Regions from separate parts of the Streptomyces sp. NPDC089919 genome, predicted to be linked through region 3. Evidence: riboswitches for the same ligand, from Rfam matches in the RefSeq annotation. Region 3 holds a riboswitch; each other region holds the start of a gene.

Region 1 (7,589 bases), on a different contig from region 3:
GGGTACTCGACCCCGTAGCCGCTGTCGCCGGAGCTGACGGTGATGGCCACGCCGGGGTGGTTGAAGTACGACGCGTCGGAGGACGGGTCGGTCGAGTCCTCGCCACCGCCGTAGCTGTTGGAGACGTACTTGGCGCCCATGGTCACGGCGCGGTTCACCGCGGCGCCGAGGTCTTCCATGGACGGCTGGTTCGCCTCGACGAGCAGGATGTGGCACTGCGGGCAGACGGCGCTGACCATGTCCAGGTCGAGGGAGATCTCACCGGCCCAGCCGGCGTCGGCGGTCGGGTAGCTGGTGCCGCCGTTCTGGTCGGCCTTGCGGAAGCAGCCGTTGGCCGTGGTGCAGGCCGGCAGGCCGTACTGGGTGCGGTAGGCGGCCAGGTCGGACTCGGCCTTGGGGTCGTCGTAGGCGTCGATGATCGCCACGGTCGCGCCGGCCCCCGCGGAGGCCGGCAGCGCGTACGCGCCCTGGAGGTCGGCCGGGCCGTAGCCGGAGGGCAGGATGCCCGGGGCCAGGCTCGGGTGCTGCTGGAGGTCGGTACGGGCCAGGGCCAGGCAGGCCATCCGCCCGGCGCGGGCCGGCTCCGAGCAGAGTCTGCGGGTGTGCACCGCGGTGGCGCCGGTGGTGGCGGCGGCCGTGACGGCGGCGGGAGCGGGGGCGGGTGACGCGGCGGCCGGGCCGGCGGACGCGAGCATCCCGCCGGACATCAGGGCCGCCGCCGAGAGTAAGGCGGTCGCGCCGCGGCGGACGGTGCGGCCGGCGCGCTGGGACAGGGCGTTGCGCAAGGAACTGCCCTCCATGGGGGGTGAATGCCGTGTCGGGGAACTCCAGGCATGACAGGGCCATGACACATAAACCGGGGCGCGTCGGCCTGGCGGAAGGACACGGGACGGCGAGGTGCACGGACGGTGCCAGCTGTCACCACGTCCAGTGGTGACTCACCGCTGAAGGTAGGGAGGATCCGGTCATGGGGACACCCGTGCCGAGGCAAAGGCTTGGCTCTGGTTCGGTGTGCGGCGCGTATACCTTTCTTTCCATGGAGTTGGACGACAGCACGGTCAACGACCTGATGGGCCTGGGGCTTTCGCGCTACGAGGCGCGGGTCTACCTCGCCCTGGTCCGGCGGGAGTCCTACAGCGCCGCCGAGGCGGCGCGCGCCGCGCAGGTCCCCCGCCAGCGCGTCTACGACGTGCTCGACTCCCTGGTCCGGCGGCAGCTCGCGGTACCGCGCCCGGGCCGGGTCACCGCCTTCAGCGCGGTGGCGCCGGAGCTGGCGCTGGCCCGGCTGATGACCCGTCAACGCGAGTCCCTGGAACGGCTGGACCAGGCCTCCACCGCCCTGGCCCGGGCCCTGTCCCCGGTCTGGGCCGACGGCCGGGCGCTCTCGGACCCGCTCGACTACATCGAGGTGCTGCGCGACCCCCGCGCGATCGCGGAACGCTTCGCGGGCCTCCAGGAACAGGCCGGCCGGGAACTCCTGAGCCTCTGCAAGCCGCCGTTCGTCGCCCCGACGGCCAACAACGAGGGCATCGCCGCCGTCCGCAGACTGCGCCGGGACGGCGGCACGGCCCGGGCGGTCTACACCCGCGACGCCCTGGACGACGCCGAAGTCCTGGAGAACGTACGGCGGTTCGCCGAGGCCGGCGAGGAGTCCCGGTTCGCCCCCGCGCTCCCCCTCAAGCTCGTGGTCGCCGACGCGTCCCAGGTGCTGTGCGACATGCCCGACCCGGTGGCGGACACCGGCACCACCACCGCCCTCTACATCGAGCACCCCGCCCTGGCGGCCTGCCTGCGGATCACCTTCCTCGCGATCTGGGACGCGGCCCGGGCCCTGCCCGGGGGCCCCGCGGCGCCCCCCGGCCCGACGGCCCCGGACCCTGGCCTAGGGTGAGGGGGCAGCTGGTTCGCCCCCTGCCTTCCCGTGGCCCGAACGGCGCGGGAGCGCGCAGCGGGGCGTCGTAAGAGGGAACCCGGTGGGAATCCGGGACTGCCCCGCAGCGGTGAGCGGGAACGACCGCCGTCACACGCACTGGGACCACCGGTCCTGGGAAGCGACGGCCAGTAGATGCCCGCGTACGCCCGGCGCGTACGCGGACGCGCCCGCGAGTCCGAAGACCTGCCCGCTGCCCGTGCGCGAGGTACGCGTACGGAGACTCGGCGGTCTCGTGGGCGGACCGGCGGCAGCGGGCCCGACGGGTCCGCCGCTCCCTCGCATCCACGGCCGGCCGCCGGGTCGGACCACGACTCGCGAAGGAGAGTTCCGTGACCACGGACACCACCGCAGGCACCCGGGCCCACAAGGCGCCGGCGCAATCCCGCGTGACCCTCGCCCACATCATGAGCGAGCACGACACCAACCTCTACGGCACCATCCACGGCGGCGTCGTCATGAAGCTCATCGACGACGCGGCGGCGGCGTCGGCGGGCCGGCACGCCGACGGCCCGGCCGTGACGGTCTCCGTCGACCGGATGACGTTCATCGCCCCGGCGCGCGCGGGGGACCTGCTCACGGTCCACGCCGTGCTCGAGAGCGCCGGCCGGACGTCGATGGCGGTGGCCGTCCGCGTCACCGCCGAACGCTGGAACGCCACCACTCCCCCGACCGAGGTGGCCACCGCCCGGCTGACCTTCGTGGCCGTCGACGCCGATGGCCGCCCCCGGCCCGTGCCGGGCCTGCTGGACGCGTAACCCCTCCGGGCCGGATCAGGCCCGGGTGCCGGCGAAGAGTTCCAGATGGGCGCAGGCCGGGCAGCGGAAGGCGTCGATCTGCCAGGTGGGCCGGCCGGCCCGGCGGGCGCCGCCGAAGGGGCCCCGTTCGAGGGCGCCGGCGATCCAGCGGGCGAAGCCGCGGGAGCCCTGGCCGGCGTCCTCGACGAAGCCGGGCTCCAGGCCGACGGTGCCGCACTGGGTGCAGCGGAAGGTGTTGTCCACGGCCGGAGTCTAGGCCGGGGCCGGCCCGGGACCGCAGGCAGGGCCGGGGCGCCGGAACCCCCGCCGCCCCCCTCCGCTACCGCCCCTGACCCGCCCGGCGCTGGCCGAAAAGCACCCTCCCGCCCCACCGATGCGGACAGTTACGGTTCACTCACTGGCCACAAACGTGTGTCACGTCACAGCACGAACCGAACGACTGGACACGGCAGCCGGGGAGGCGACCCCGGGCGGCCGCGGGTCCGGGGGGATTCCACATGCACGAAATGCCCAAGGGGGCCAACGCCTCGCTCTCGGCGCTCACCGAGCAGCCCGGCGCGGTGGTCGTCAGCCTCAGCTGGAGCAGCGCCGCGGGGGACGGCGACGCCGACGTCTCGGTGATCCTGCTCGACGACAACGGCAAGGTCCGCGACGACGGCGACTTCTACTTCTACAACCACCCCGCGGCGAAGGACGGCAGCGTCCAGCTCCTCGGCAAGACGCCCACCCCCGACGGCAGCGAGGACCGCATCAGTCTGGACCTCAGCGCCGTCGCACCGGGCGTGGCGCGGATCGTCGTCGCGGCCAGCCGGTACGGCGGGGCGCGCTTCGGGGACCTCGCCGACCTGCGGCTGACCCTGTCCGAGGGCTCGGGCGAGCCGCTGCTCGGCTTCTCGATCCCGGACGCGGGCGTGGAGACGGCGTTCATCTTCGGTGAGCTCTACCGGCGCGCGGAGGAGTGGAAGTTCCGGGCGGTGGGCCAGGGGTACGAATCCGGACTCGGCGGGCTCGCCACCGACTTCGGCATCGCGATCGACGACGCCGAGGGTGACGGCGACGGCGACGGTGACGGCGAGGAGGTAGCCGCCGGGGCGCCGGACGGCACCGCCGCCGGCGCCCCGGGCCCGGCCGCGGCCGCCCTCCCCCTGGTCCCCGCCCAGGCCGGACCGGTGGACGAGGCACCCGCACCGCCCCGCCCGCGCGCGGTGCGGACGGCCAAGAAGAAGATCACCGTCCCGCGGGCGCCGAAGAAGTCCCTGGCGGAGAACGACAGCTGGCGGCCGGCCCGCCTCTTCCCGGTGCCCAACGCCAAGAGCGACCGGGAGCGGGAGGCGCGCGCCACCTCCGTGCTGCTCTCCGTCATGGCCGAGGTGCCGGAGTTCGGCCGCCGGCTGACGGCCGGCTTCGGCGCCCCCGCCGGCCGCATGCAGACCTTCACCGAGGTCTCGCTGCCGCACGGCGAGAGCCCCCGGCGGCCGGACGGGGTGATCCGGGTCGAGCGGGCCGGGAAGCTGTGGACCGCCCTGGTGGAGACCAAGACCAACGGCAACCCGCTGAAGGACGAGCAGGTCCAGGACTACATGGACATCGCCGCCCGGCGCGGATACGAGGCGGTCATCACCCTCTCCAACGACGTGGCCCTCGACGGCGCCCCGCTGGTCACCGTCAAGCTCGACGGCCGGCGCAAGCACAAGGTCGGCCTGTGGCACCTGTCCTGGGCGGAGGTCGCGCACCACGCTCAACTCCTCATCCGGCACGAGGGCGTGGGCAACGCCGCGCACGCCTGGCTGCTCCAGGAGCTCCTGCACTACCTGCAGCACGAGAACTCCGGCTGCCACGGATTCCAGAACATGGGGCCCTCCTGGGTCCCGGTGCGCACCGGTATCGAGGGCGAGACGCTGTGTGCCGGGGACGGGCGCGCGGTGGAGGTGGTGGAGAGCTGGGAGCGGCTGGTGCGCCAGGTCTGCCTGCGGCTCGGCGGCGAGCTCGGCCAGAAGGCGCTGCCGGTGCAGCGGGCCCGCCGGGGCAGCGACCCGCAGTCGCGGCGGGCGGAGGCGGCGGACGTGCTGTGCGCGGAGGGCCGGCTGTCCAGCGAGATCCGGGTGGACGGTTCGCCCGGGGTGCTCGGGCTGGTCGCCGACCTGCGGACCGGCAAGCTCCGTACCTCCATGGACGTACCGGCGCCCGAGGGCGGCTATCCCCTGACCGCCGTCAAGCGGCTGGTCCGGGCCCTCGCCGAGGCGCCGGCCGACCTGCACGTCGAGACGCTGGTCGAGGCCCGCAACGGCCCGCGCGGCACGCTGGAGCGGCTGCGTCCGGAGCCCGGCGACCTGCTGCCGAAGGACGGCGCGCCCGTCACCGGCTTCCGCCTGTCGCTGTTCAAGGGCATGGGCGGGGCGCGCGGGAACACCGAGTCGGGCTTCATCCGCAGCATCGACGAGGCCGTCGACCGCTTCTACGCAACGGTGGTGGTCCACCTCGCCCAGCTGCACCGCCGCCCGGGCCGCCGCACCCCGGCCGCGGCGGAGACCACGACCGGCTGAGGCCGGCGGGGCGCCCGTCCGGTTCCCCGGGCGGGCGGCCCCGTCGGCCCCGGGCCGGTGGCGGTCCTCTTCGGGTCCCCGCCGGCCGCGGCGCGGGTCAGTTCTCTTCGGGGGCGACGGCGCCGCGCCAGACGGTGACGTCGAGGGTGGCGTGTTCGCTGGGGTCGTCCTGGCCGGACATGCCCTGGAACACGGCCAGGGCGACGTTGCCCGTCTTGGTGCGCAGGCAGATCTCGGCGCCCTTGGACAGGGTCTCCACCGCGATCTGGGTGGTGTAGCGGGTGACCTCGCGGCAGGTCTTGAGGGAGCCCTTCTCGGCCGCATCCAGCAGTATCAGCTTGGTGTTGTACGAGCCGAAGGTGCAGCCCGTGGACGTGCCGCCGCAGGACAGGTAGAGGTCGTCGTAGTTCGAGTCGCGCGGGGTGAGCGGGTCGTCCCCGAGCTTGATGTGGTACCCGGCCGGGAACTCGAAGCCCGTGTAGGTGGCGGGCTTGGGGTCGGTGCGCGGCCGGGCGCTGCTCGTGCCGCCGCTCTGGGCCCCGGAACCGCCGCCACGCGAGGAGGAGTCGCCGCTCGCGGTGCCGCGCTGCTTGTCCTGGTCCTTGCCGAGGGTGTTGACGACCAGCGCGCAGCCGCCGGCCAGGAGCAGCAGCGAGCCGAGCACGGCCCCGAGCACGACCGCGGTGCGCCGGCTCTTCGGCTGCGCCTGCGGGTGCGGCCGGGCGTGCGGCGGGAGGGCGAACTGCGGTGCGGTCACCGGGGCTTGGTAAGTGGCCGAGGACGGGTAGGGCGTGTGGTACGTCGCGCCGTAGGCCGGGTGCTGTGGGCCGCCCGCCCCCGGGGCCCCGGGCGGCGGCGTGCCGGGGACGGCGGCGTGGCCCGGCGCGGTCGGCTGGGACGCCGCGAACGACGGGTAGCCCGGCGCGCCCGGCGGCGGGGTCGGCTGCTGCGCCGCACCGGTCCGCGGCGGGACCGTCGGCTGCGCGGGTGCCGTCGGCTGCGCGGGCGCGGTCGGCTGCGCGGGCGCGACGGCCCGGGTGGGCGCTCCGGCCGCCGGGGTCGGCGGCCCGGCCGGCTGCGGCGGGGCGAGGACCGGGGCCGGCCCGGCGCCGGCGACGCCCGCGGTGGGCGCCGCCGCCGGCAGCGGAGGCGCCGCGGCCCCCGCCACCGTCGGCAGGTACCCGCCCGGGGCCGCCACCGGCCCCGGGACCACGTCGTGCCGCGAGGTGATGCCCGCCGCCACCCCGCTCGGCAGCCAGTCCTCCGGCCGCCGCAGCTGCGTCTGGTCGGCGGCCGCCCGGCACAGCTCCAGCACCTCGGTCAGCGCGGCGCGCTCCGCCGGCTCCTTCACCAGGCAGCGCTCCACCAGCGGCCGCAGCTCCGCGGGCAGGCCCGACAGGTCCGGCTGCTCGTGCACGATCCGGTAGAGCACGCCGTGCGAGGGGCCCTCGCCGTACGCCGGCACGCCCTGGGCGGCGTACGCGGCGACCTGGCCCAGCGCGAACACGTCGGTGGCCGGGCCGATGCGGCCCCCCGCGGCCTGCTCGGGCGCCATGAAGGACGGCGTGCCGATCGCCACCCCGCTGGCCGTCAGGGAGGTGGCGTCGGCGGCCCGGGCGATGCCGAAGTCGATGACCCGGGGTCCGTCGGCGGCCAGCAGGACGTTGGACGGCTTGAGGTCCCGGTGCACGATGCCCGCCCCGTGGATGACCTGGAGGGCTTCGGCGATCCCGGCCACCAGCATCAGGACCGTCCGGGCGGGCAGCGCGCCGTGCTCGGCGACGGCCGCCGCGACCGTGGGCCCGGGGACGTACGCCGTGGCGAGCCAGGGCACCGGGCCGTCCGCGTCGGCGTCGATCACCGGAGCGGTGAACAGCCCCTGGACCCGCTGCGCGGAGGTCACCTCCTGCTTGAAGCGGCGCCGGAACTCCGGGTCCTCGGCGAACTCCGGGCGGATCAGCTTGATGGCCACCGGACGGCCGCCCGGCGTGTGCGAGAGGTAGACCTTGCCCATGCCGCCGGATCCGAGCCGGGCGGCGATGCGATAACCGGCCACCATCGGCGGGTCGTCCGCCTCGAGTGGCTGGAAGTACCCGGCTGCTGCCCCGTTGTTCATCCTGCGCCCCTCCGCACACGTCCTGATCGCGCCACCCTAGCGGCTGCCTCCGGCACCCCGTTCCCCGAGCATGATCGGCTCTCTGGCTACCCTGGCCGTCTGGCGCACCCGAGGGACGCCCGCCTGACGCGTACCGAGTCGCCTCCAACGCAAAGGAATGATGATGAGCAGCAGCAACCGTTTCGACGTCGTCGTGCTGGGCGCGGGTCCCGGCGGGTACGTGGCCGCCATCCGCGCCGCCC
Region 2 (7,589 bases), on a different contig from region 3:
GCGCGAGCCCTCGCCAAGGGCCTGATCAGCCGCGAACCGGACCCCGCGGACGGCCGCGGCTTCCTGCTCCGGCACACCCCGCTGGGACGGGAGAAGCTGCACCGCGCCCTCCAGGCGCACACCGCCCAGCTGCGCGAACTGCTCGGCGGGACCCTGCCGCCCGCCGTCCTGACCCGGCTGATCGAGGACCTGACCTTCTTCGAGACGGCCCTCTGACGCGGCGGCCCGGGCCGCGACACCTCCTTCATATTCCGTATGTCGGAAACACATTTCCGTACAGCGGTACATCGGCTATGCTTCCCGGCTCCTGACCAGCCCGTCGGCACCCCGTCGGCACCGTCCCGGAGGCACTGCATGAGTGAGAGTCGCGTCGCGCTGATCACAGGATCCTCGTCCGGCATCGGAGCGGCCGTCGCCCGCCGGCTGGCCGCCGAGGGCCTGCGGGTCGTGGTGAACTCGGCGCGCAGCGAGGCGGCGGGGAAGGCGCTGGCCGCGGAGCTGCCGGAGGCCGTGTACGTGCAGGGCGACGTGTCGGACGCGGCGGACGCGCGGCGGATCGTGGCCGAGGCGGTGGCGGCCTTCGGGCGGCTGGACGTGCTGGTGAACAACGCGGGCACCACGCGCTTCATCCCGCTGTCCGACCTGGAGGCGGCCGACGGCGCGGCCTGGCGGGACATCTTCGAGGTGAACGTGATCGGCGCCTGGCAGCTGACCACGGCCGCGGTGCCGCACCTGAAGGCGTCCGGGGCCGGTTCGGTCGTCAACGTCTCGTCGGTGTCGGCGACCCGGGCGCTGGGCAGTTCGGTGCCCTACGCGGTCTCCAAGGCCGCGGTCAACCACATGACCCGCCTGCTGGCCTCCCAGCTCGGCCCCGGGATCCGGGTCAACGCGATCGCGCCCGGGCTGATCGACACCCCCTGGTACGAGGGCGCGGACGAGGTCTGGGAGAGCTCCCGGGACTGGATCACCGCCAACACCCCCCTGCAGCGCGTCGGGACCCCCGAGGACGTGGCCGAGGCCGCCTGGTACCTGGTCAACGCCGGCTACACCACCGGCGACGTCCTCACCGTCGACGGAGGCCGGCACATTGTCTGAGCACGCGCAGGACCCCCGGCACGCGCCGCACCCCACCGCCCCCACCGTGGCCGACGCCCGCCGGGCGGCCCGCGACCGGGTCCGGGCCGGCGACCGGGGGCACGTCTTCCACTCCTGGTCCGCCCAGGCCCTGATCGACCCGCTGCCCATCGAAGGCGCCCAGGGCTCCTACCTCTGGGACTTCGACGGCAACCGGTACCTCGACTTCACCAGCGCCCTCGTCTACACCAACCTCGGCTACCAGCACCCCAAGGTGGTCGCGGCCATCCAGGAGCAGGCCGGGAAGCTCTGCACCCTGGCCCCCGGCTTCGCCGTGGAGTCGCGCTCCGAGGCCGCACGCCTCATCGCCGAGCGCACCCCGGGCGAGCTCGACAAGATCTTCTTCACCAACGGCGGCGCCGAGGCGATCGAGAACGCCGTCCGGATGGCCCGGCTGCACACCGGCCGCCCCAAGGTCCTCAGTACCTACCGCTCGTACCACGGGGCCACCTCCGGGGCGATCAACATCACCGGGGACCCGCGCCGTTGGGGCTCGGACACCGGCACGGCCGGCACGGTCCACTTCTGGGGGCCGTTCCTCTACCGCTCGCCCTTCCACGCCACCACCGAGGCCGAGGAGTGCCAGCGGGCCCTCCAACACCTCGAGGACACCATCGTCTTCGAGGGCTCGTCCTCGATCGCCGCGATCGTGCTGGAGACCGTCCCGGGCTCCTCCGGCGTCCTGGTGCCGCCGGCGGGCTACCTGGCGGGGGTGCGCGCGCTCTGCGACCGGTACGGGATCGTCTTCGTCCTGGACGAGGTCATGGTCGGCTTCGGCCGCACCGGCCGGTGGTTCGCCGCCGAGCACTGGGACGTCACCCCCGACCTGCTGACCTTCGCCAAGGGCGTCAACTCCGGCTACGTCCCGCTCGGCGGCGTGGCCATCTCCCCGGAGATCGCCGACACCTTCGCCACCCGCCCCTACCCGGGCGGCCTGACCTACTCCGGTCACCCGCTGGCCTGCGCGGCCGCGGTCGCCACCATCACCACCATGGCGGAGGAGGACGTCATCGGGCACTCCGCCCGGATCGGCGAGCGGGTGCTGGGCCCGGGGCTGCGGGAGCTGGCCGGGCGGCACCCCTCCGTGGGCGAGGTGCGGGGCCTGGGCACCTTCTGGGCGCTGGAGCTCGTACGCAACCGGGAGACCCGGGAGCCCCTGGTGCCGTACGGCGCCGCCGGCGCGGCCATGGCGCCGGTCAACGCCTTCGCCGCGGCCTGCCGCGAGCGCGGGCTGTGGCCGCTGACCACCATGAACCGCACCCACATCGCGCCCCCGTGCACCCTCTCCGAGGCGGAGGCCAAGGAGGGGCTGGCGGTGCTGGACGAGGCCCTGTCCGTCACCGACGCGCTGATGGACTGACTCCGGACGAGCCCCCGGCCGGTCGTCGGTTCCCACCAGGAACCGGCGGCCGTCTCGGAGGATCCGCGCCGGGCCGAACCCCTGACGGCCGTGTTGCAATCCGGAGCAGCACCTACGGACCGGGATGCACGTCAGTCCCGGGGCGGTCCTTCGCGGACCGAACGGCGGGGGGCGGGCCGGGCAGCAGATCGGCACGGCCGCCGGACGCCGGGCGTACGGGATCCAGTCAGCCGGACTCCGTAGACCCGAAGGAAGTCAGCCATGAGCAAGCACGTCCTGGCCCAGAACCAGTACGGCAAGGCCGAGAACCGCATCGTCAAGGTCACCCGCAAGGGCAACGACGGTTCCTGGCACGAGATCCGCGACCTCAACGTCTCGGTCGCGCTCCGCGGCGAGTTCCGCGACGTGCACCTGACCGGCGACAACGCCAACTGCCTGCCGACGGACACGACGAAGAACACCGTCTACGCCTTCGCCAAGGAGCACGGCGTCGACTCGCCCGAGGCCTTCGGGATCCTGCTCGCCAAGCACTTCGTCTCCTCCCAGTCGCCGATCCGCGAGGCGCAGATCCGCATCGAGGAGTACGGCTGGGACCGCATCCCGGTGCCGACCCGCAAGGAGCAGCACTCCTTCGTCCGCAAGGGCCAGGAGGTGCGCACCGCGCAGATCACCTACAGCGAGACCACCGGCCTCCAGGTCATCTCCGGCCTGAAGGACCTGACGGTGATGAACTCCACCAACTCCGAGTTCCACGGCTTCATCAAGGACAGGTACACCACCCTCCAGGAGGCGCACGACCGCATCCTGGCGACCAAGGTGACCTCCCGCTGGGCGCATTCGGCGCTCGCCTCCGACGACCCGGCCACCGACTGGGACGCCTCGTACAAGAAGGTGCGCAAGCACATGCTCGAGGCCTTCGCCGAGACCTACTCGTACTCGCTCCAGCAGACGCTGAACGCCATGGCCGAGCGGGTCCTCGACAACTGCCCCCGGGTCAACGAGGTCCGGCTGAACCTCCCCAACAAGCACCACTTCCTGGTGGACCTCGAGCCCTTCGGCCTCAAGAACGACAACGAGGTCTACTACGCGGCCGACCGCATGTACGGCCTGATCGAGGGCACCATCCACCGCGACGGCGTGACCCCGGTCATCGCCACCAGCGACTGGATCACCGCCTAGGACCCGGCGTCCGGCCGGCACGGCCCACGCTCGCTGACCACGTGCCCGACGGAGCGGGAGGCTTCGGCATGAGCGAGAACGGCGGCAGCGGCAACGGCTCGCCGGGACGGCAGCCCAGCTGCCTCTTCCGGCCGTATCGCGGCGCCGAGGACCACGGCGCGATGGTCGCGGTGCGGCTGGGCTGTGCGGGACGGGACCTGGCTGTACCTGCACCGCGGCTACCTGCTGCCCGAGCACCGCGGTGCGGGCATCGGCTCGGCCATGCTGGACTGGGCCGAGGCCCGCATCCGTCGGCTCGTGCAGCACCATGGAACCGCACGGACGGCCGTGTTCGGCGCGAACGCCATGGCCTCCGAGAAGGATGCGACGGAGCTGCTGCTCGCAGCCGGGTACCGGCGCAGGAACGAATACGTCCGCTACCGCAAGCCGATCGGCGTCCGGTCCGGCGGGGCGGCTCCGGACCACCCCGGCGGTACCGAGTCCCCAGGATCGAGCCCGGTTTGATCCCCGGACAGGTCCTAGGAGGCGGGCTCGGCGTCCGGGACGCCCAGGCGGAGGTTCCAGCGGCCGGTTCGGCCGGTGAGTTCGGTGGCCGTGGCGGGGCGGGCGTCCAGTCGCCAGAAGACGGCGGGCGGGAGGTCCAGTGCGTGCACCACCGCGGCCCGGACGAAGGCCTGGGCCGCGGTGATCCGGTGCGTACCGGGCTCGAGTCCGGCCAGCCAGGCGCCGGCCCGGGCGACCAGCGTCTCGACGGACTCGCCGCCGGGGGGCGCGTAGGCGGGGTCGGTGAGCCAGTTGTGGAGCGCGGCGGGATCCGCCGCGGCGACCTCGTCCAGGGTCCGTCCGGTCCACTCCCCGGCGTCCATCGCGAAGGGTCCGGCGGGCTCGAAACGGTGTTCCCTCGACGAACGCTGCATCGCTGGTGTGACCAGGACAACTCGTACCGTTGAGGGGTTCATAAGCGCAGCATAAACGCGGTACGGTCGCGAACGACATGACGACGGTATGACGGAAGTACCGGTGAGAATCCGGCACGGTCGCGCCACTGTGAGTCCCCCCGGGGATGAGTCAGACCCGTAACCGTCGGCTAGTGCACCACTGACCGGGACGCGTGTTCCCCCTGGAGGTTCTGCCATGGCTCAGTCGACTGCGCCCGCGACGACCGCGGTTCCGGCCGTCGCCCCCGTCTCGCTGAAGGAACTGGCCCCGTGGGCCGTCTTCGTCGGCGTCCTGATGCTCGTGATGCTCTACTTCGTGGGCGCCGAGCAGGGCGCCACCTCGGTCTTCCAGGGCGAGACCATCCACGAGTGGATGCACGACGGCCGCCACCTCCTCGGCTTCCCCTGCCACTGACCCACCGCGGAGGAACGCCGATCGTGAACTCCGTCTCGGTACGCGCCCTCCTGGTCCGCGGCATGGTCGCGGGCCTGGTGGCGAGCCTGTTCGCCGCCCTCGTCTCCTACCTCCTGGGCGAGCCCCGGGTGGACTCCGCCATCGCCTTCGAGGAGGCGCACGAGGCCGCCGGGCACGAGCACGGCGAGGAACTGGTCAGCCGGGCCCTGCAGTCCACCGCGGGCCTGACCACCGGCGTGGTGCTCTTCGGGGTGGCCCTGGGCGGCATCGCCGCGCTGGTCACCTGCTTCCTGCTCGGCCGGATCGGGCGGTTCCACGCCCGGGCCACCGTCGCGCTGGTGGCGGTGGGGGCGTTCGTCGCCGTCACGCTGGTGCCGTTCTTCAAGTACCCGGCCAACCCGCCGTCGGTGGGCGACCCCGACACCGTCGGCGAGCGCACCACCCTGTACCTGCTGATGATCGCGCTGAGCCTGCTGCTCGCGGCCGGCGCCGTGATCCTCGGCCGGCGGCTGGCGCCGCGCCTGGGCAACTGGCACGCCAGTGTCGTCGCGGGCGTGGCCTTCGTGGCCGCGATCGGGCTGGCGTACGCCTTCCTGCCCGCGGTCAACGAGGTCCCGGCCGACTTCCCGGCCACCCTCATGTGGCAGTTCCGGCTCGCCTCGCTGGCGATCCAGGCCACCCTCTGGGCCGTCTTCGGGCTGGTCTTCGGCGAGTTGGCCCAGCGCCTGCTCCAGCCGGCCCCGGCCGCCGCAGCCCGCGAATCTGCGGCCGTCGTGTCCTGAGGCTACTTCGGACGCCGCCCCTTCGGGTACAACAGGCCTTTCAACGAGGCGAGTTACCCGGGGGCGGCGCCGTGAGCGTGCAGATCGAGAAGACCGGTGTGTGGCAGTGGCACGGCTGGACCGGCTCCGCACCCTTGTGGCTGAACGCCTTACTGCTGGCGCTCGTGCCCTTCCTCCACGTCCTGCTCGTCCCCCAGATCGCCATCGTCACCACCCTGACCGCCCTCGGCGGGCTGGTCCGGCAGCTGGTGTACGGCGACTACGGGCACGCCGGCGTGCACCTGGCGGCCGTGGTGCTGGGCGCGGCGGCCATGGCGGCGGGTTTCGCCACCGCCGCCTGACGCCCGCGGCGGCCCGCTAGAGCGGCAGCGCCTCGGCCTCCCGGCGGAGCTGGGCGAGTTCGGCCTCGTCCATGTCCCGCTCGCCGAGGAAGGCGATGCCCGCGACGCCCCGCACCGCGCCGTCCGGGCCGTGCACCGGGATGGCCACGGCGGCGTTGGCGTCGACCGCCCGGGCACCCGGCCGCACGTCCCCGGTCTCGTCGGTCTTCAGGTTGCAGGTCGACACCGGCTCGTCCCGCTCGAAGGCCAGGCCGCACATGCCCTTGCCCTTGGGCACCAGGCCGACGATCGCGACCACCTTCGGGGGGATGTTCACCGCGGCGGCCAGGACCATGTCCTCGTCCTGGCGCAGGTGCACGGTGCCGGCCACCCCGCCGTGGGCCTCGATCCACTCCCGCAGCCAGGCCTCCGCGCCACCGGCGTGGGAGGTGTCCGCGGGGTCCGTCGTGTACGCAGTCTCGGTCATGGTGGGCAGTATGTCCGGGGCCCGCTCGATCCCCGCTGGGTCCTCGAGCGGCCCTCGACCGGGTAGGGGGAAGCGCCGGTCCCCGATGCCCTCGGCAACGGAGAGTGGTCACGTGAGGTTCGACCACGGGGCACGGGAACCGGCGCCACGAACCAGTCTCCGGGAAGCCCGCGCCGCCCGGTATCGGGCTTTCGTCCCGGATCGTCCGGCCGAAAGTACGGACCCGGGGCCGGGCCTCGGTCCGGCGCTACGGCTCGGCCCGGCGCTACGGCTCGCGGGTGTGGTAGCGGTACATGAAGTATACCGTCGTCGGCACGGCCACGGCCAGCGCGACCACCACGGTCCGCCAGAGGCTGAAGCCGACCATGCTGTACAGGTAGCCGATCGCGATGCCCGCGAAGGCGCCCCAGGCCGCGGCCCGCAGCTCCTGCGGTATCCCGCGCCCCATCTGCCGGAGCCCGAAGAGCAGCACGGCGAAGACCGCGCCGCAGAGGATCCCGTAGAAGACGTTGCCCACGGTGACCGCGCTCTGGTCGCGCTTCATGAAGGCCGCGTAGACGCCGTAGAGCAGGCCGAGCACCAGGGGGAGGGCCAGCGCCCCGCCGCCCATGCTCCTCATGCCGCCGATCTGCCGCCCGGGGGCGGTGGGTGCCGCGTGTGCCATGACGCGCTCCTTTCGGTGGCCGCGCCGCACGGCCCGGCCTCCCCACCCTCCAGGGCACACCCGGGTCCCGGTACCGGCAAGTGGATCAACGCCTCACCCGGCCGCAGCAGCCCCGGTGGCGGCGGGCCGGGCGGCGGGCTTTCCCTGGTGCCGTGCGGAGTTCTCTGACCCCGGTGCTCAACGGCGTCCTGGTCGCGCTGCTGGCCGTCCTCGTACCGCTGGGCGCCACCGCGGTCTGGGCCGACCGCGTGCTGGCCGACGAGGACGCCTACGTGGCCGCGATGTCCCCGCTCGCGGGGAATCCGAAGGT
Region 3 (6,135 bases):
TTCGTACGCCGGATCCGGGCTGTCCAACGAGTGGGCCTTCAGCGCCTTCGCCGCCGCGGGTACCGCGGTCGTCGACGTCTACCCCGGCGGGGACACCACGAAGAACGCCCGGACCGTCTACCGCAACCTGCTCGGCACGTCCGGCTGGCCCTCCGCCTCGCCGGTGGTCACCGACTACGAGCGGGGCGCCCTCAACGCGAACGCGGCCGGCATCGACCCGGCCCGGGTCTCGGCCTCCCGCAACCTGATCGCGAACATCTACTCCTACTGGCAGACCGCCGAGCCGGGCTACTTCGGCCCGTCCGCGAACTTCAACGGCACCGTCTTCGCCGCGCTCGCCCTGGGCGGTGCCAAGACGCAGGCCGGCGGGGTCCGCATACCCCAGTCCCTCACCGACTCGCTGGTGGCCCGCATCCGCGCCAACCAGCACAACGACGGCGGCTGGCAGTACAGCAAGGCCGAGGGCAACCCGACCGCCCTGGCCACCGCCGGCGACGTCGACATGACCGGCGCGGCGATGGCCGCCCTGTGCGCCTCCGGCGTCCCGAACACCGACGCCGACGTCGTCCAGGCGAAGGACTTCCTCAAGGGCAAGCTGGTCAACACCACCGGCGCCTTCAACTCGATGTACGGCGTCAACACCAGCTCCAACGGCTGGGGCGTCGCGGGCCTCAACGCCTGCGGCATCAACGCCCAGACCGGCGACTTCGTCACCCTGGCCGGCAGGACCCCGGTCGACTTCCTCATCGCCAACCAGTACAACCCTGCCGGCGGTTTCAAGTACAAGCCCAGCGACACCGCCCCGAGCGCCTACGCCTCGATCGACGCGCTGCGCGCGGTGGTCGGCGGCGGCTTCACCTCCGCCCCGCCCGTCCCGGTCACCCCGGGCGCGCCGCAGTGGGTGGCCCAGTCGGCCTTCACCTCGGGTACCGCGACCAAGCTGGCGCTCACTGTGGACGACGGCGCCGGCAACCTGAAGGCCTGCGCCGTCTCCATCACGCCGACCGGTACCACCACCACCCTCGGCGACGTCCTGACCGCGGCGATCGGCTCGGCCGCCCCGTCCGGCTGCGTCACCAGCGTCACGCCGTCGTCCGGGACCGGCACCGTCACCGCCGTCAACGGCAAGGCGAACAGCGGCTCGAACAGCTGGAAGGTGAGCGTGGACGGGTCCGCCTTCGCGGGCGCCACCCGCGGCAAGGTCATCAACGTCGGTGACACCATCGCGCTGCGCTGGGGAGCCTGACGGACGGCGGGCGGGGCGGGTCAGCACCGGCCCCGCCCGCACCCTCCCGACGGATCAGAAGGACGTCCAGACGAACGACACCTGGTCGCCCGCGTTCAGCTTGAACTGGCAGCCGCCGACCGGGGTGGGCGTGCCGTTGACGGATATGTTCCAGTAGGCCGAACCGCCGCCGCTGACACCCTTGATGGTGTCCACGGAGAAGTCGTCGAAGGACGCGTACCAGGTGCCGTCCCAGCCGAAGTAGTGGTTCTTGGCCGCGTCGTCCAGGGCCGCGGTCGGGGTCGGCACCTTGGTCGGGTTGGCGCCACCGTTGGTGCCGTCGCACTTGTGGGTACCACCGGTGGCGGTGCTCACGTCGTGGCCCTTGGTCTTGACCTTGCCCTTGAACAGCAGGCCGTCGGGGCCCTGCACGGTGAGGGTGACCTTGACGGCGGCGTTGGTGTTCACCGGCTTGGCGTGGGCGACGGCGGGCGCGGCGGTGAGGCCGGTGAGGGCGAGTCCCAGGGCGGCCGTGGTGACGGCGGCGCGACGGGCGGGGCTCAGGAGCATGGGGTGGCCTTTCTGACCGGTGCGGTCGGCCGATGCGGCCCCGCGACCGGCGCGGCCCACCCCCGTGAGCGTGCTGACGTGGTGTTCCGGCGGTACCGGGCTTCGCTCTGCAGACCGTGACAGTGGAAGCGGATGCTGCCGCGCGGCGGGCATCCCGACTCGCGGCGCAGGTCAGCGCGCCGCACACGGTTGCAGGTCAGCGCCGGATTCCCACCGGCTTCCCCCGATCGCACAGCCATGAAGTTGTCCCCGGCCGGAGCCGGGCAGGGGAATCGTACGGGCCGACGCCGCCGCGGCCAAGTACCCGGCGGATGAACGGCGATGAGCGACCCGAAGCACCCGGCGACCACCGCACTCACCCCAGCCGCCGCGCCTCCGCCCCCGTCACGGGCTCCCCCACCCGTACCCCGTGCAGGACGTGCGCCAGTACCTCAGCGCCGCGGACCACGCGGGGGCCCGGCCGGTTTCGGCGCGGTGTGCGCACCCGGCTCGGCCGGCAGGGGCTCGCGCGGTGCGGCGCCGCTCGGCCCGCTCCCACCTCGGGTGGCGCTCTGGACTTACTAGGACGTCCAACTATATGTTCCTGGCACAAGGTCCGCGGTGCAGGGAAGCCGGTGTGAGTCCGGCACGGTCCCGCCACTGTGACCGGGGAGCGTGCTGCCCTCCACACGCCACTGGCGAGGTCTGCCGGGAAGGCGGGCGGCACGCGGGGATCCGGGAGTCAGGATACCGGCCGCGGGTTGTTCCGTGTTGTCCACGAGGATGGAGCAGACACGCATGGCACCGGTTTGTACCCACGACCCTGGTGATCCGGCGGAGCGTACCCACACCACTTCCGTGCGCTCGTAGTTCCCACGGCTTCCGCAACGGCGCACCCCCATCGGAGTGTCCGCCGCCGGTCCGTCGTGCCATCCCCGGATCCGACCTGACGAGAGCAGGCTCCCATGGTCCGTGAACTCACCCATTTCATCGGCGGAAAGCACACCACCGGCACGTCCGGGCTGTTCGCCGACGTGTACGACCCGAACACCGGCGCCGTCCAGGCCCGCGTACCGCTGGCCGGACGCGCCGACACCGAGGCGGCGATCGCCAACGCCATGGAGGCGCAGGCCGATTGGGGGCAGTGGAACCCGCAGCGGCGGGGCCGCGTCCTGCTGCGCTTCCTCCAGCTCGTCGAGGACGAGCGCGAGGACCTGGCCCGGATGCTGTCGGCCGAGCACGGCAAGACGGTCGCCGACGCCCATGGCGACCTGCAACGCGGCCTGGAGGTGGTCGAGTTCGCCGCCGGGATCCCGCACCTCCTCAAGGGCGAGTTCACCGACAACGCCGGCACCGGCATCGACGTGCACTCGCTGCGCTCGCCCCTGGGCGTGGTCGCCGGCATCACCCCCTTCAACTTCCCCGCCATGATCCCGCTCTGGCAGGCCGCCCCCGCCCTCGCCTGCGGCAACGCCTTCATCCTCAAGCCCTCCGAGCGCGATCCCTCGGTACCGCTGCGGCTCGCCGAGCTGTTCCTGGAGGCCGGCCTGCCGCCGGGCGTCCTGAACGTCGTCAACGGCGGCAAGGAGGCGGTCGACACCCTGCTCGAGGACCCGCGGGTGCAGGCCCTCGGCTTCGTCGGCTCCACCCCGATCGCCGCGCACATCTACGCCACCGCCGCCGCCCACGGCAAGCGCGCCCAGTGCTTCGGCGGCGCCAAGAACCACATGATCGTGATGCCCGACGCCGATCTCGACCAGGCCGTGGACGCGCTCGTCGGGGCCGGCTACGGCTCGGCGGGCGAGCGCTGCATGGCCATCTCGGTGGCCGTACCGGTCGGCGAGGAGACCGCGGACCGCCTGGTCGCCGCCCTCAAGGACCGGATCTCGACCCTGAAGATCGGCCGCTCCGACGACCCGGAGGCGGACTTCGGCCCGCTGGTCAGCCGCGACGCCCTGGACCGGGTCAACCGGTACGTGGACATCGGCGTCACCGAGGGCGCCGAACTGGTCGTGGACGGACGGCCGTTCACGCTCGCCGGGCACGAGAACGGCTTCTTCGCCGGGGCCACGCTCTTCGACCGGGTCACCCCGCAGATGCGCGTCTACCGCGAGGAGATCTTCGGCCCGGTGCTGACCGTCGTCCGGGCCGCCGACTTCGAGGAGGCGCTGCGGCTGCCCAGCGAGCACCCGTTCGGCAACGGCGTGGCGATCTTCACCCGCGACGGGGACACCGCCCGCGAGTTCACCCGCCGGGTCAACACCGGCATGGTCGGCGTCAACGTCCCCATCCCGGTCCCCGTCGCCTACCACACCTTCGGCGGCTGGAAGAAGTCCGGCTTCGGCGACCTCAACCAGCACGGGCCGGACTCGATCCGCTTCTACACCCGCACGAAGACCGTCACCTCGCGCTGGCCCTCCGGGGTCAAGGAGGGCGCGAGCTTCACCATCCCGACGATGGGGTGAGCGCCGTGACCACCACCCTCACCGAGGACCAGCTCGCCCTCGCCGAGGTCACCCTCGACTTCGCCCAGGAGCAGCTGGCCCCGCACGCGGTCGCCTGGGACCAGGACAAGCACTTCCCCGTGGACGTCATCCGCCGGGCCGCCGCCCTGGGCCTGGCAGGCGTCTACGTCCGCGAGGAGCACGGCGGCTCGGGCCTGTCCCGCAGCGACGGCGTCCTCGTCTTCGAGACCCTCGCCACCGGCTGCCCGTCCATCGCCGGCTACCTCTCCATCCACAACATGGTCGCCTGGATGATCGACCGCTACGGCGACCACGGCCAGCGCGACCGCTGGCTGCCGGGCCTGTGCTCGGCCGCCACCCTGGGCAGCTACTGCCTGACCGAACCGGGCGCGGGCTCGGACGCCGCCGCCCTGCGCACCCGCGCCGAGCGGCTGGGCGACCACTACGTCCTGACCGGGGTGAAGCAGTTCATCTCCGGCGCCGGAGCCGCCGGCGTGTACGTCGTGATGGCCCGGACCGGCGACCGCGGACCCGGCGGGATCTCCGCGTTCGTCGTGCAACATGACGACCCGGGCGTCTCGTTCGGCCCGAACGAGCGGAAGATGGGCTGGAACGCGCAGCCCACCCGTCAGGTCGTCCTCGACGGGGTCCGCATCCCCGCCGACCGGCTGCTCGGCGCCGAGGGCGACGGCTTCCGCATCGCCATGAACGGCCTCAACGGCGGCCGCCTCGGCATCGCCGCCTGCTCGCTGGGCGGCGCCCAGAGCGCCCTGGACCGCTCGCTGTCCCACCTCGCCGACCGCGAGGCCTTCGGGGGCCGGCTGCTGGACGCCCAGGCCCTGCAGTTCCGGCTGGCCGACATGGCCACCGAGCTGGCCGCGGCCCGCGCGCTGGTCCGGCAGGCCGCCGAAGCCCTCGACACCGGGGACCCGCTGGCCCCCCGGCTGTGCGCGATGGCCAAGCGCTTCGCCACCGACACCGGCTACCAGGTGGCCGATGCCGCCCTCCAACTCCACGGCGGTTACGGCTATGTGAGCGAGTACGGCATCGAGAAGATCGTCCGGGACCTACGGGTCCACCAGATCCTGGAAGGCACCAACGAGGTCATGCGCGTGATCGTCGCGCGCGGACTCACGGAGACCCTGCGATGACCAACGAGACACCCACCGGCGAGGACCACGTCCTGCTGCACACCGAGGGCCACGCCGGGTACATCACCCTCAACCGCCCCAAGGCACTCAACGCCCTCAGCCACCCCATGGTGCGCCGGATCGAGGAGGCCCTGACGGCCTGGGCGGCCGATCCCTCCGTCGCCCTGGTCGTCATCCGGGGTGCCGGCGACCGGGGCCTGTGCGCGGGCGGCGACATCCGCGCCATCCACGAGGACGCCCGCACCGGAGGCACCGCCTCGGCGGACTTCTGGCGCGACGAGTACCGCCTCAACGCCCTGATCGCCCGCTACCCCAAGCCGTACGTCGCCCTCATGGACGGCATCGTCATGGGCGGCGGGGTCGGCGTCTCCGCGCACGGCAGTGTCCGCATCGTCACCGAACGGTCCAAGGTCGCCATGCCCGAGACCGGCATCGGCTTCGTCCCCGACGTGGGCGGCACCTACCTCCTCGCCCTCGCCCCCGGCGAGCTGGGCACCCACCTGGCCCTGACCGGCGCGCCCGTGAGTGCCGCGGACGCGCTGCTGTGCGGTCTCGCCGATCACTTCGCACCCGCCTCCGCACTACCGGATCTCGCCCGGGACCTGGCCGGCGCCCCCGTCCACCGCGTCCTGGAGCGGTACGTGGCACAGCCCCCGCCGGGCGCCCTGGCCGCCGCCCGCGAGTGGATCGACCACTGCTACGCCGCCGACACCGCCGAGGAGATCGTGGCGCGGCTCCTCGCGTC
Region 4 (7,589 bases), on a different contig from region 3:
GTGCCCTGGACGCCCCCGTGTCCGGCGGGGTGGTGGGCGCGGCGGCGGCCACCCTCACCTTCATGGCGGGCGGTGCGGCCGCGGAGTTCGCCGCGGCCGCGCCACTGCTCGGCGCCATGGGCAGGAAGGCCGTGCACTGCGGCGGCCCCGGCGCCGGGCAGGCCGCGAAGATCTGCAACAACATGATCCTCGCCGTGTCCATGATCGGGGTCAGCGAGGCCTTCGTCCTCGCCGAGAGCCTGGGGCTCGACCACCAGGCCCTCTACGACGTCGCCTCCACCGCCTCCGGCCAGTGCTGGGCCCTCACCGTCAACTGCCCCGTCCCCGGGCCCGTCCCGGCCAGTCCCGCCAACCGGGACTACCGGCCGGGCTTCGCCGCCCCGCTGATGGCCAAGGACCTCGGCCTCGCCGCCAACGCCCTGCGCGCCGGCGGCGTCGAGGCGCCGCTGGGCCTCAAGGCCGCCGAGATGTACGCCGCCTTCGCCGAGGGCGAGGGCGCCGGCCTCGACTTCTCCGCCATCGTCCGCACCCTCCGACCCCAGAACGGACCCGCCGCATGAGCGCGTACGAGACCATCCTGGTCGAGCGCAAGGGCCGGGTGGCCCTCCTCACCCTCAACCGGCCCGAAGCCCTCAACGCCCTGAACCTCCAGGTCATGACCGAGGTGGTGGCCGCCACCGAGGAGCTGGACCGGGACCCGGACGTCGGCTGCATCGTCCTCACCGGCTCCGCGAAGGCCTTCGCCGCCGGCGCCGACATCAAGGAGATGCGTCCGCAGGGCTACATGGACATGTACCTCTCCGACTGGTTCACCGCCTGGGACCGGCTCGGCGAGGTCCGCACCCCCACCCTGGCCGCGGTCTCCGGCTACGCCCTGGGCGGCGGCTGCGAGCTCGCCATGCTCTGCGACATCCTGCTCGCCGCCGACACCGCGAAGTTCGGCCAGCCCGAGATCAAGCTCGGGGTCATCCCCGGCATCGGCGGCTCGCAGCGCCTGACCCGCGCCGTCGGCAAGGCCAAGGCGATGGAGCTGTGCCTGACCGGCCGCACCATGGACGCCGCCGAGGCCGAACGCGCCGGACTGGTCTCCCGGATCGTCCCCGCCGACGAACTGCTCGCCGAGGCACTGGCCGTCGCCACGACCGTCGCCGAGATGTCCAAGCCGGTCGCGATGATGGCCAAGGAGGTCGTCAACCGCGCCTTCGAGACCACCCTCGCCGAGGGCGTCCGCTTCGAACGCCGCCTGTTCCACGCCGTGTTCGCGACCGCCGACCAGAAGGAGGGCATGGCCGCCTTCGTGGACAAGCGCCCGCCGCACTTCACCCACGGCTGAGCCCCGCCCGGCGTCCCCGGGGACCTCCCCCGGGGACGCCGGGCGCCCGGACCGCGGCCCGCCGGCCGCCGTCGTGTCCCGCAGCGCGGGCCACCGGCTGTGATCAGGGACTCATCCACTTGGACCTGCGCAGTTCCGGGCTGTAACGTCACGCCGACATCTGCACATAGCGACGACGGCGAGACGGAAGCCCGGTGTGAATCCGGCATGGTCGCGCCACTGTGTGCTGCGGTGCTCCCCCGGGAGCGCCGTGGCGAGTCAGACCCGAGGACCGTCGTCCTGCACCACCACATGGGACGCGTTGTTCCCCGAGGAGGTTCCACCATGGCCGAGGCCGTCGCTTCCGCTGCCATACCCACCCCCGCCGTCTCCCCGTCGGCTCCGCTGCCCGTCAAGGCCGTCCTGCCCTGGGCCCTCTTCGGCGGTCTGCTGATGCTGGTGGCCCTGTACTTCGTCGGCGCCGAGCAGGGCGCCACCTCCGTGTTCTCCGGCGCGGGCGTGCACGAGTGGGTGCACGACGGCCGCCACCTGCTCGGCTTCCCCTGCCACTGAGAGGCACACGCACCATGTACGCCTCCACTGTCAGAGGTCTTCTCGTCCGCGGCATGCTCGCGGGCCTGATCGCCGGGCTGTTCGCCTTCGTCGTCGCCTACGCCGTCGGTGAGCCCCCGGTCCGGAGCTCCATCGCCGTCGAAGAGGCCTCGGCCGCCAAGGAAGCCGCCCCGGCGGCCGGCCACGCGCACGACCACGCCGGTCACGGCGCGGCCGCCGCGCCCGCCGCCGAGGAAGAGGAAGAGCTGGTCAGCCGCCCCGTGCAGTCGACCGTCGGCCTCGCCACCGGTGTCCTGGTCTACGGGGTCGCGCTGGGTGGCATCGCCGCCCTCGCGTTCTCGTTCGTCCTCGGCCGGGCCGGCGGGTTCAGCCCGCGGGCGACCGCGGCGCTCACCGCCGGCGGTGCCTTCACCCTGGTCTACTTCGTGCCGTTCCTGAAGTACCCGGCCACCCCGCCGGCGGTCGGCAACCCCGACACCATCGGGCAGCGCACCACGCTGTTCTTCCTGATGATCCTGCTCAGCGTGCTGCTCGGGGTCGGCGCGATCATCCTCGGGCGCCGGCTGGCACCGCGTCTGGGCAACTGGAACGCCACGCTGACCGCCCTCGCCGGCTTCGTCGTCGCCACCGGGCTCGCGTTCCTGGTGCTCCCGGACAACACCGACGCCGTCAAGCCGGAGTTCCCCGCGGCCGTGCTGTGGGACTTCCGGGTGGCCTCGGTCTCGGTCCAGGTCGTCATGTGGGCCGTCTTCGGAGTCGTCTTCGGCGTCCTCGCCCAGCGGCTCCTGGCCCACCGCACCGACCCGGCCGGCACCCAGGCCCCGGCCGCCCAGCCGGTGTCGTCGCTGGTCTGACCCGCACAGCGGTCCCTGCCGGCCCCGCCGCCCCTCCTCGGAGGGGTGGCGGGGCCGCGGTCGTCTCCGGGCCGTCGGGGCGGTCGGGGCCAACGCCCCTGGAAGGGAGTACTGTTCGGGACCACCCCGGACACCTCGTACCGGTGTCCGCATGCCGGACGGGATTCGCCGCCACGCGATCAGGGACCCTAGGCTGGCCGGGCAGCTGGTTCACCCCGTCCGCCAGGCGGGGTGTCGTAAGAGGGAACCCGGTGGGAATCCGGGACTGCCCCGCAGCGGTGAGCGGGAACGACCGCCGTCATACGCACTGGGACCGGAGAAACGGTCCTGGGAAGCGACGGCCAGTAGGTGCCCGCCGGGAGACCGGCAGGCGTGCCCGCGAGTCCGAAGACCTGCCCGTTGCCCGCACCCGGACGGTTCCGTGTGCGGATATCCCGGTGACCTCGTGGGCGGGTCGGCGTACACAGCGAGCGGCACCCCGGGCATCCGTCCCGCGGCGTGGGCCGCCCGTTCCGTCGTTCCCTTCGCGTCCGCGTCCCGTCGCCGGGATGTTCCTGGAGACATCTCGCGAAGGAGAGTTCCGTGACAGCGAAGCCCGCAGCCGCGGCAGCACGAGCCACCGTGTACGGCTACCCCCGACAGGGGCACAACCGCGAACTGAAGAAGGCCGTCGAGGGCTACTGGAAGGGCCGCGTCAGTGCCGACGCCCTCCGGGAGACCGCCGCCGACCTGCGCCGTTCGAACTGGCGGCAGCTCACCGAGGCCGGCATCCACGAAGTGCCCACCGGTGATTTCTCGTACTACGACCACGTCCTGGACACCAGTGTCATGGTCGGCGCTGTCCCCGCCCGGCACCGCGAGGCGGTCGCCGCCGACGCCCTGGACGGCTACTTCGCCATGGCGCGCGGTACGCAGGACGTGGCGCCCCTGGAGATGACCAAGTGGTTCGACACCAACTACCACTACCTGGTCCCCGAACTGGGCCCCGACACCGTCTTCACCGCCGACGCGGCCAAGCAGGTCGCCGAGCTCACCGAAGCCCTCGCGCTCGGCCACGCCGCCCGCCCGGTGCTGGTCGGCCCGATCACCTACCTGCTGCTGGCCAAGCCGGCCCCGGGCGTGGCCGCGGACTTCGAGCCCCTGACGCTGCTGGACCGGCTGCTGCCCGTCTACGCGCAGGTCCTGGCCGCCCTGCGCGCCGCCGGCGCCGAGTGGGTGCAGCTGGACGAGCCGGCGCTGGTGCAGGACCGTACGCCCGCCGAACTGAACGCCGCGGCCCGCGCCTACCGCGACCTCGGCGCCCTCACCGACCGCTCCAAGCTGCTGGTCGCCTCGTACTTCGGCCGGCTCGGGGAAGCCCTCCAGGTCCTCGCGGCCTCTCCCGTGGAGGGCCTGGCCCTGGACTTCACCGAGGGCGGCGCGGGCAACCTCGCGGACCTCGCGGCCGTGGGCGGCCTGCCCGGCAAGCGGCTCGTGGCGGGCGTGGTCAACGGCCGCAACATCTGGATCAACGACTACCAGAAGTCCCTCGCCACCCTGGGCACCCTCCTGGGCCTGGCGGACCGGGTGGACGTCGCCGCCTCCTGCTCCCTGCTGCACGTCCCGCTGGACGCCTCGGCCGAGCGCGACCTCGACACCCAGGTCCGGCGCTGGCTCGCCTTCGCCCGCCAGAAGACCACCGAGATCGCCGTCCTGGCCCGCGGCCTGGCCCAGGGCACGGACACCATCGCCGCCGAACTGGCCGCCAACCGCGCCGACCTCGCCTCCCGGGCCGGCTCCGCCCTCACCCATGACCCCGCGGTACGCGCCCGCACGGCGGCGATCACCGACGCCGACGGCCGCCGCGCCCAGCCCTACGCCGAGCGCACCGCAGCCCAGCGCGCCCACCTCGGGCTGCCGGCGCTGCCCACCACCACCATCGGCTCCTTCCCGCAGACCGACGAACTGCGCGTGGCCCGTGCGGACCTGCGGGCCGGGCGGATCGACACCGCCGGGTACGAGGCGCGGATCAAGGGCGAGATCGAGGAGGTCATCTCCTTCCAGGAGAAGACCGGCCTGGACGTCCTGGTACACGGCGAGCCCGAACGCAACGACATGGTCCAGTACTTCGCCGAGCAGCTGACCGGCTACCTCGCCACGCAGCACGGCTGGGTGCAGTCGTACGGCACCCGCTACGTGCGCCCGCCGGTGCTGGCCGGGGACATCTCCCGCCCCGAGCCGATGACCGTGCGCTGGACCTCGTACGCCCAGTCGCTCACCGCCAAGCCGGTGAAGGGGATGCTGACCGGCCCGGTCACCATGCTCGCCTGGTCCTTCGTCCGCGACGACCAGCCGCTGGGCGAGACCGCCCGGCAGGTCGCGCTCGCCCTGCGGGACGAGGTCAACGACCTGGAGGCCGCGGGCACTTCGGTCATCCAGGTCGACGAGCCGGCGCTGCGCGAGACCCTGCCGCTGCGCGCCGCCGACCACGCCGAGTACCTGGCGTGGGCCACCGAGTCCTTCCGGCTGACGACCAGCGGGGTCCGGCCGGACACCCAGGTCCACACGCACATGTGCTACGCCGAGTTCGGGGACATCGTCCAGGCGATCGACGACCTCGACGCCGACGTCATCAGCCTCGAGGCCGCCCGCTCCCACATGCAGGTCGCCGGTGAGCTGGCCGGGCACGGCTACCCGCGCGAGGCCGGTCCGGGCGTCTGGGACATCCACTCCCCGCGCGTGCCGAGCACCGCCGAGGCCGCCGGCCTGCTGCGCAAGGGCCTGGCGGCCATCCCCGCCGAGCGGCTGTGGGTCAACCCCGACTGCGGCCTGAAGACCCGCGGTTGGCCCGAGACCCGCGCCTCCTTGGAGCACCTGGTCGCCGCCGCCCGCGAGGTCCGCGCGGAACTCCCGGCCGAGCAGGGCTGACGGCCGCCGGTCCGGGCGGGGCGCCCCGGCGCCCCGCCCGGACCGGCCCCTACGGGGACCAGGGCCCACCAGCACCACCGCCTTCGGAGAGCACACCATGCCCACCCACGCACCACCCCACCGGATCAAAGTCCTCGGTCCGCCCGGCGACCGCCACGACGAGGTCCTGACCCCCGAGGCCCTCGACTTCCTGGCCCGGCTCCACGCGGCCTTCGCCGGCCGCCGCCGCGAGTTGCTGACCGCGCGCCGGCACCGGGCGGACCGGCTGGCCTCGGGTTCCCGGCTGGACTTCCCCCGTGCCACCTCGGGCGTCCGCGAGGACCCCCACTGGCGGACCGCCCCACCGGCCCCGGACCTGACCGACCGCCGCGTGGAGATCACCGGCCCGCCCACTCCCAGGACGGCCGTGGGCGCCCTCAACTCCGGCGCCCGGGTGTGGATGGCCGACTTCGAGGACGCCACCTCCCCGCTGTGGGCGAACATCGTCGGCGGCCAGCTGACCCTGCTCGACGTGTGCCGGCGGAGCGTGGACTTCACCTCCCCGCAGGGCCGGGAGTACCGGCTGGGAGCCGAGGTCCCGGCCGTCATGGTCCGTCCCCGCGGCTGGCATCTCGACGAGGAACACCTCACGGCCGACGGCAGGCCGCTGTCCGCGTCGCTGGTCGACTTCGGGCTGTACTTCTTCCACTGCGCCCGGCGGCAGCTCGACCTCGGTTCCGGCCCGTACTTCTACCTCCCCAAGCTGGAGAACCGGTACGAGGCCAGGCTCTGGAACGACGTCTTCGTCCTCGCCCAGGACCTCCTCGGCATCCCGCGCGGCTCGGTCCGAGCCACCGCCATCATCGAGACGATCACCGCCGGGTTCGAGATGGAGGAGATCCTCTACGAGCTGCGCGAGCACAGCGCCGGCCTCAACGCGGGCCGCTGGGACTACCTCTTCAGCCTCATCAAGACCTTCGGACACCAGGCCCGGTTCCTGCTGCCCGGCCGCACCGAGATCGCCCTGACCGCCCCCTTCATGCAGGCGTACAGCGAACTGCTCGTGCGCACCTGCCACCGGCGCGGCGCGCACGCGATCGGTGGCGTGGCCGCCCAACTCCCCGACAAGGGAGTCCCGTCCGACCGGGCCGTGCCGGCGGGGGTGGCCGCGGACAAGGAGTACGAGGCCCGCCTCGGGTTCGACGGGTCCTGGGTCGCCCACCCCGCGCTCGTGCCCGTCTGCCGCGAGGCGTTCGACCGCCGGCTCGGCAGCGGCCCGCACCAGATCCACCGCACCCTGGAGGAGGTGCGGGTGCGCGCCGCGGACCTGCTGTCCGTACGCGGCTCCGCGGTGCCGCCGCAAATCGGGGAGATCCGCGCGAACGTATCAGTCGTACTGCGGTACTTCGACGCGTGGCTGCGCGGCCGGGGGGCCGTCGCCCTCGACGGGCTGCTGGAGGACACCGCCACCGCCGAGATCGCCCGCGCGCGGCTGTGGCAGTGGCTGCGACACCGTCTGATCTCGCAGGAGGACCTGTTCGGCCTGATCGACGCCGAGTCCGCGGCCCTGGCCCGGGAGGATCCGGGAGCCCTGGTGCCGCAGGCCTGCGAGCTTCTGGAACGGACCCTGGTGGCGCGGGAGTTGCCCGCCTTCTTCACCACCGAGGCGTACCGGCGCCACCTCGTCCAGCCGACCCGGGTGGCGCCGTGAGTCCCCGGGGCCGCACGCGGCCCGCTCCCGTCGAGGGACTGCCGGACTGGGACCGGTGCGCGGTCATGGGGGTCGTCAACGTCACCCCCGGCTCCTTCTCCGACGGCGGCCGGTGGTTCGACGCGGGCGCCGCCGTCAAGCACGGGCTGGACCTGGTGGCCGAGGGGGCCGACCTCGTCGACGTGGGCGGCGAGTCAACCCGGCCCGGCGCCCCGCGCGTGGACGAGGCGGAGGAGCTGCGCCGGGTCGTCCC

What was found. Region 3 has a riboswitch for cobalamin ahead of AB0O40_RS14100 (CoA-acylating methylmalonate-semialdehyde dehydrogenase). Riboswitches for the same ligand answer to the same signal wherever they lie in the genome.
Region 1: another riboswitch for cobalamin. It lies ahead of AB0O40_RS04585 (acyl-CoA thioesterase); the one in region 3 lies ahead of AB0O40_RS14100 (CoA-acylating methylmalonate-semialdehyde dehydrogenase).
Region 2: another riboswitch for cobalamin. It lies ahead of AB0O40_RS12025 (CbtB domain-containing protein); the one in region 3 lies ahead of AB0O40_RS14100 (CoA-acylating methylmalonate-semialdehyde dehydrogenase).
Region 4: another riboswitch for cobalamin. It lies ahead of metE (5-methyltetrahydropteroyltriglutamate--homocysteine S-methyltransferase); the one in region 3 lies ahead of AB0O40_RS14100 (CoA-acylating methylmalonate-semialdehyde dehydrogenase).

The regions. Positions count from the first base shown of each region.
Region 1 covers NZ_JBFBGK010000006.1:58,365-65,953, reverse strand. The annotation lists gene AB0O40_RS04595 (putative Ig domain-containing protein) at 1-800, opposite strand, end outside; gene AB0O40_RS04590 (helix-turn-helix domain-containing protein) at 1,037-1,891, shown strand; cobalamin riboswitch at 1,960-2,118, shown strand; gene AB0O40_RS04585 (acyl-CoA thioesterase) at 2,263-2,688, shown strand; gene AB0O40_RS04580 (hypothetical protein) at 2,704-2,931, opposite strand; gene AB0O40_RS04575 (TerD family protein) at 3,186-5,231, shown strand; gene AB0O40_RS04570 (protein kinase) at 5,329-7,347, opposite strand; gene lpdA (dihydrolipoyl dehydrogenase) at 7,511-7,589, shown strand, end outside.
Region 2 covers NZ_JBFBGK010000021.1:29,804-37,392, forward strand. The annotation lists gene AB0O40_RS11995 (MarR family transcriptional regulator) at 1-216, shown strand, start outside; gene AB0O40_RS12000 (glucose 1-dehydrogenase) at 355-1,095, shown strand; gene AB0O40_RS12005 (aspartate aminotransferase family protein) at 1,142-2,494, shown strand; gene pucL (factor-independent urate hydroxylase) at 2,756-3,673, shown strand; partial or broken gene AB0O40_RS12015 (GNAT family N-acetyltransferase) at 3,742-4,072, shown strand; gene AB0O40_RS12020 (histidine phosphatase family protein) at 4,192-4,632, opposite strand; cobalamin riboswitch at 4,638-4,772, shown strand; gene AB0O40_RS12025 (CbtB domain-containing protein) at 4,808-5,026, shown strand; gene AB0O40_RS12030 (CbtA family protein) at 5,050-5,808, shown strand; gene AB0O40_RS12035 (hypothetical protein) at 5,880-6,149, shown strand; gene AB0O40_RS12040 (GAF domain-containing protein) at 6,166-6,615, opposite strand; gene AB0O40_RS12045 (hypothetical protein) at 6,881-7,279, opposite strand; gene AB0O40_RS12050 (hypothetical protein) at 7,432-7,589, shown strand, end outside.
Region 3 covers NZ_JBFBGK010000026.1:70,427-76,561, forward strand. The annotation lists gene AB0O40_RS14090 (hypothetical protein) at 1-1,246, shown strand, start outside; gene AB0O40_RS14095 (DUF4430 domain-containing protein) at 1,301-1,795, opposite strand; cobalamin riboswitch at 1,922-2,050, opposite strand; cobalamin riboswitch at 2,363-2,548, shown strand; gene AB0O40_RS14100 (CoA-acylating methylmalonate-semialdehyde dehydrogenase) at 2,740-4,239, shown strand; gene AB0O40_RS14105 (acyl-CoA dehydrogenase family protein) at 4,236-5,390, shown strand; gene AB0O40_RS14110 (enoyl-CoA hydratase/isomerase family protein) at 5,387-6,135, shown strand, end outside.
Region 4 covers NZ_JBFBGK010000024.1:250-7,838, forward strand. The annotation lists partial or broken gene mmsB (3-hydroxyisobutyrate dehydrogenase) at 1-560, shown strand, start outside; gene AB0O40_RS13025 (enoyl-CoA hydratase) at 557-1,333, shown strand; gene AB0O40_RS13030 (CbtB-domain containing protein) at 1,658-1,885, shown strand; gene AB0O40_RS13035 (CbtA family protein) at 1,900-2,739, shown strand; cobalamin riboswitch at 2,929-3,154, shown strand; gene metE (5-methyltetrahydropteroyltriglutamate--homocysteine S-methyltransferase) at 3,322-5,646, shown strand; gene aceB (malate synthase A) at 5,744-7,336, shown strand; gene folP (dihydropteroate synthase) at 7,402-7,589, shown strand, end outside.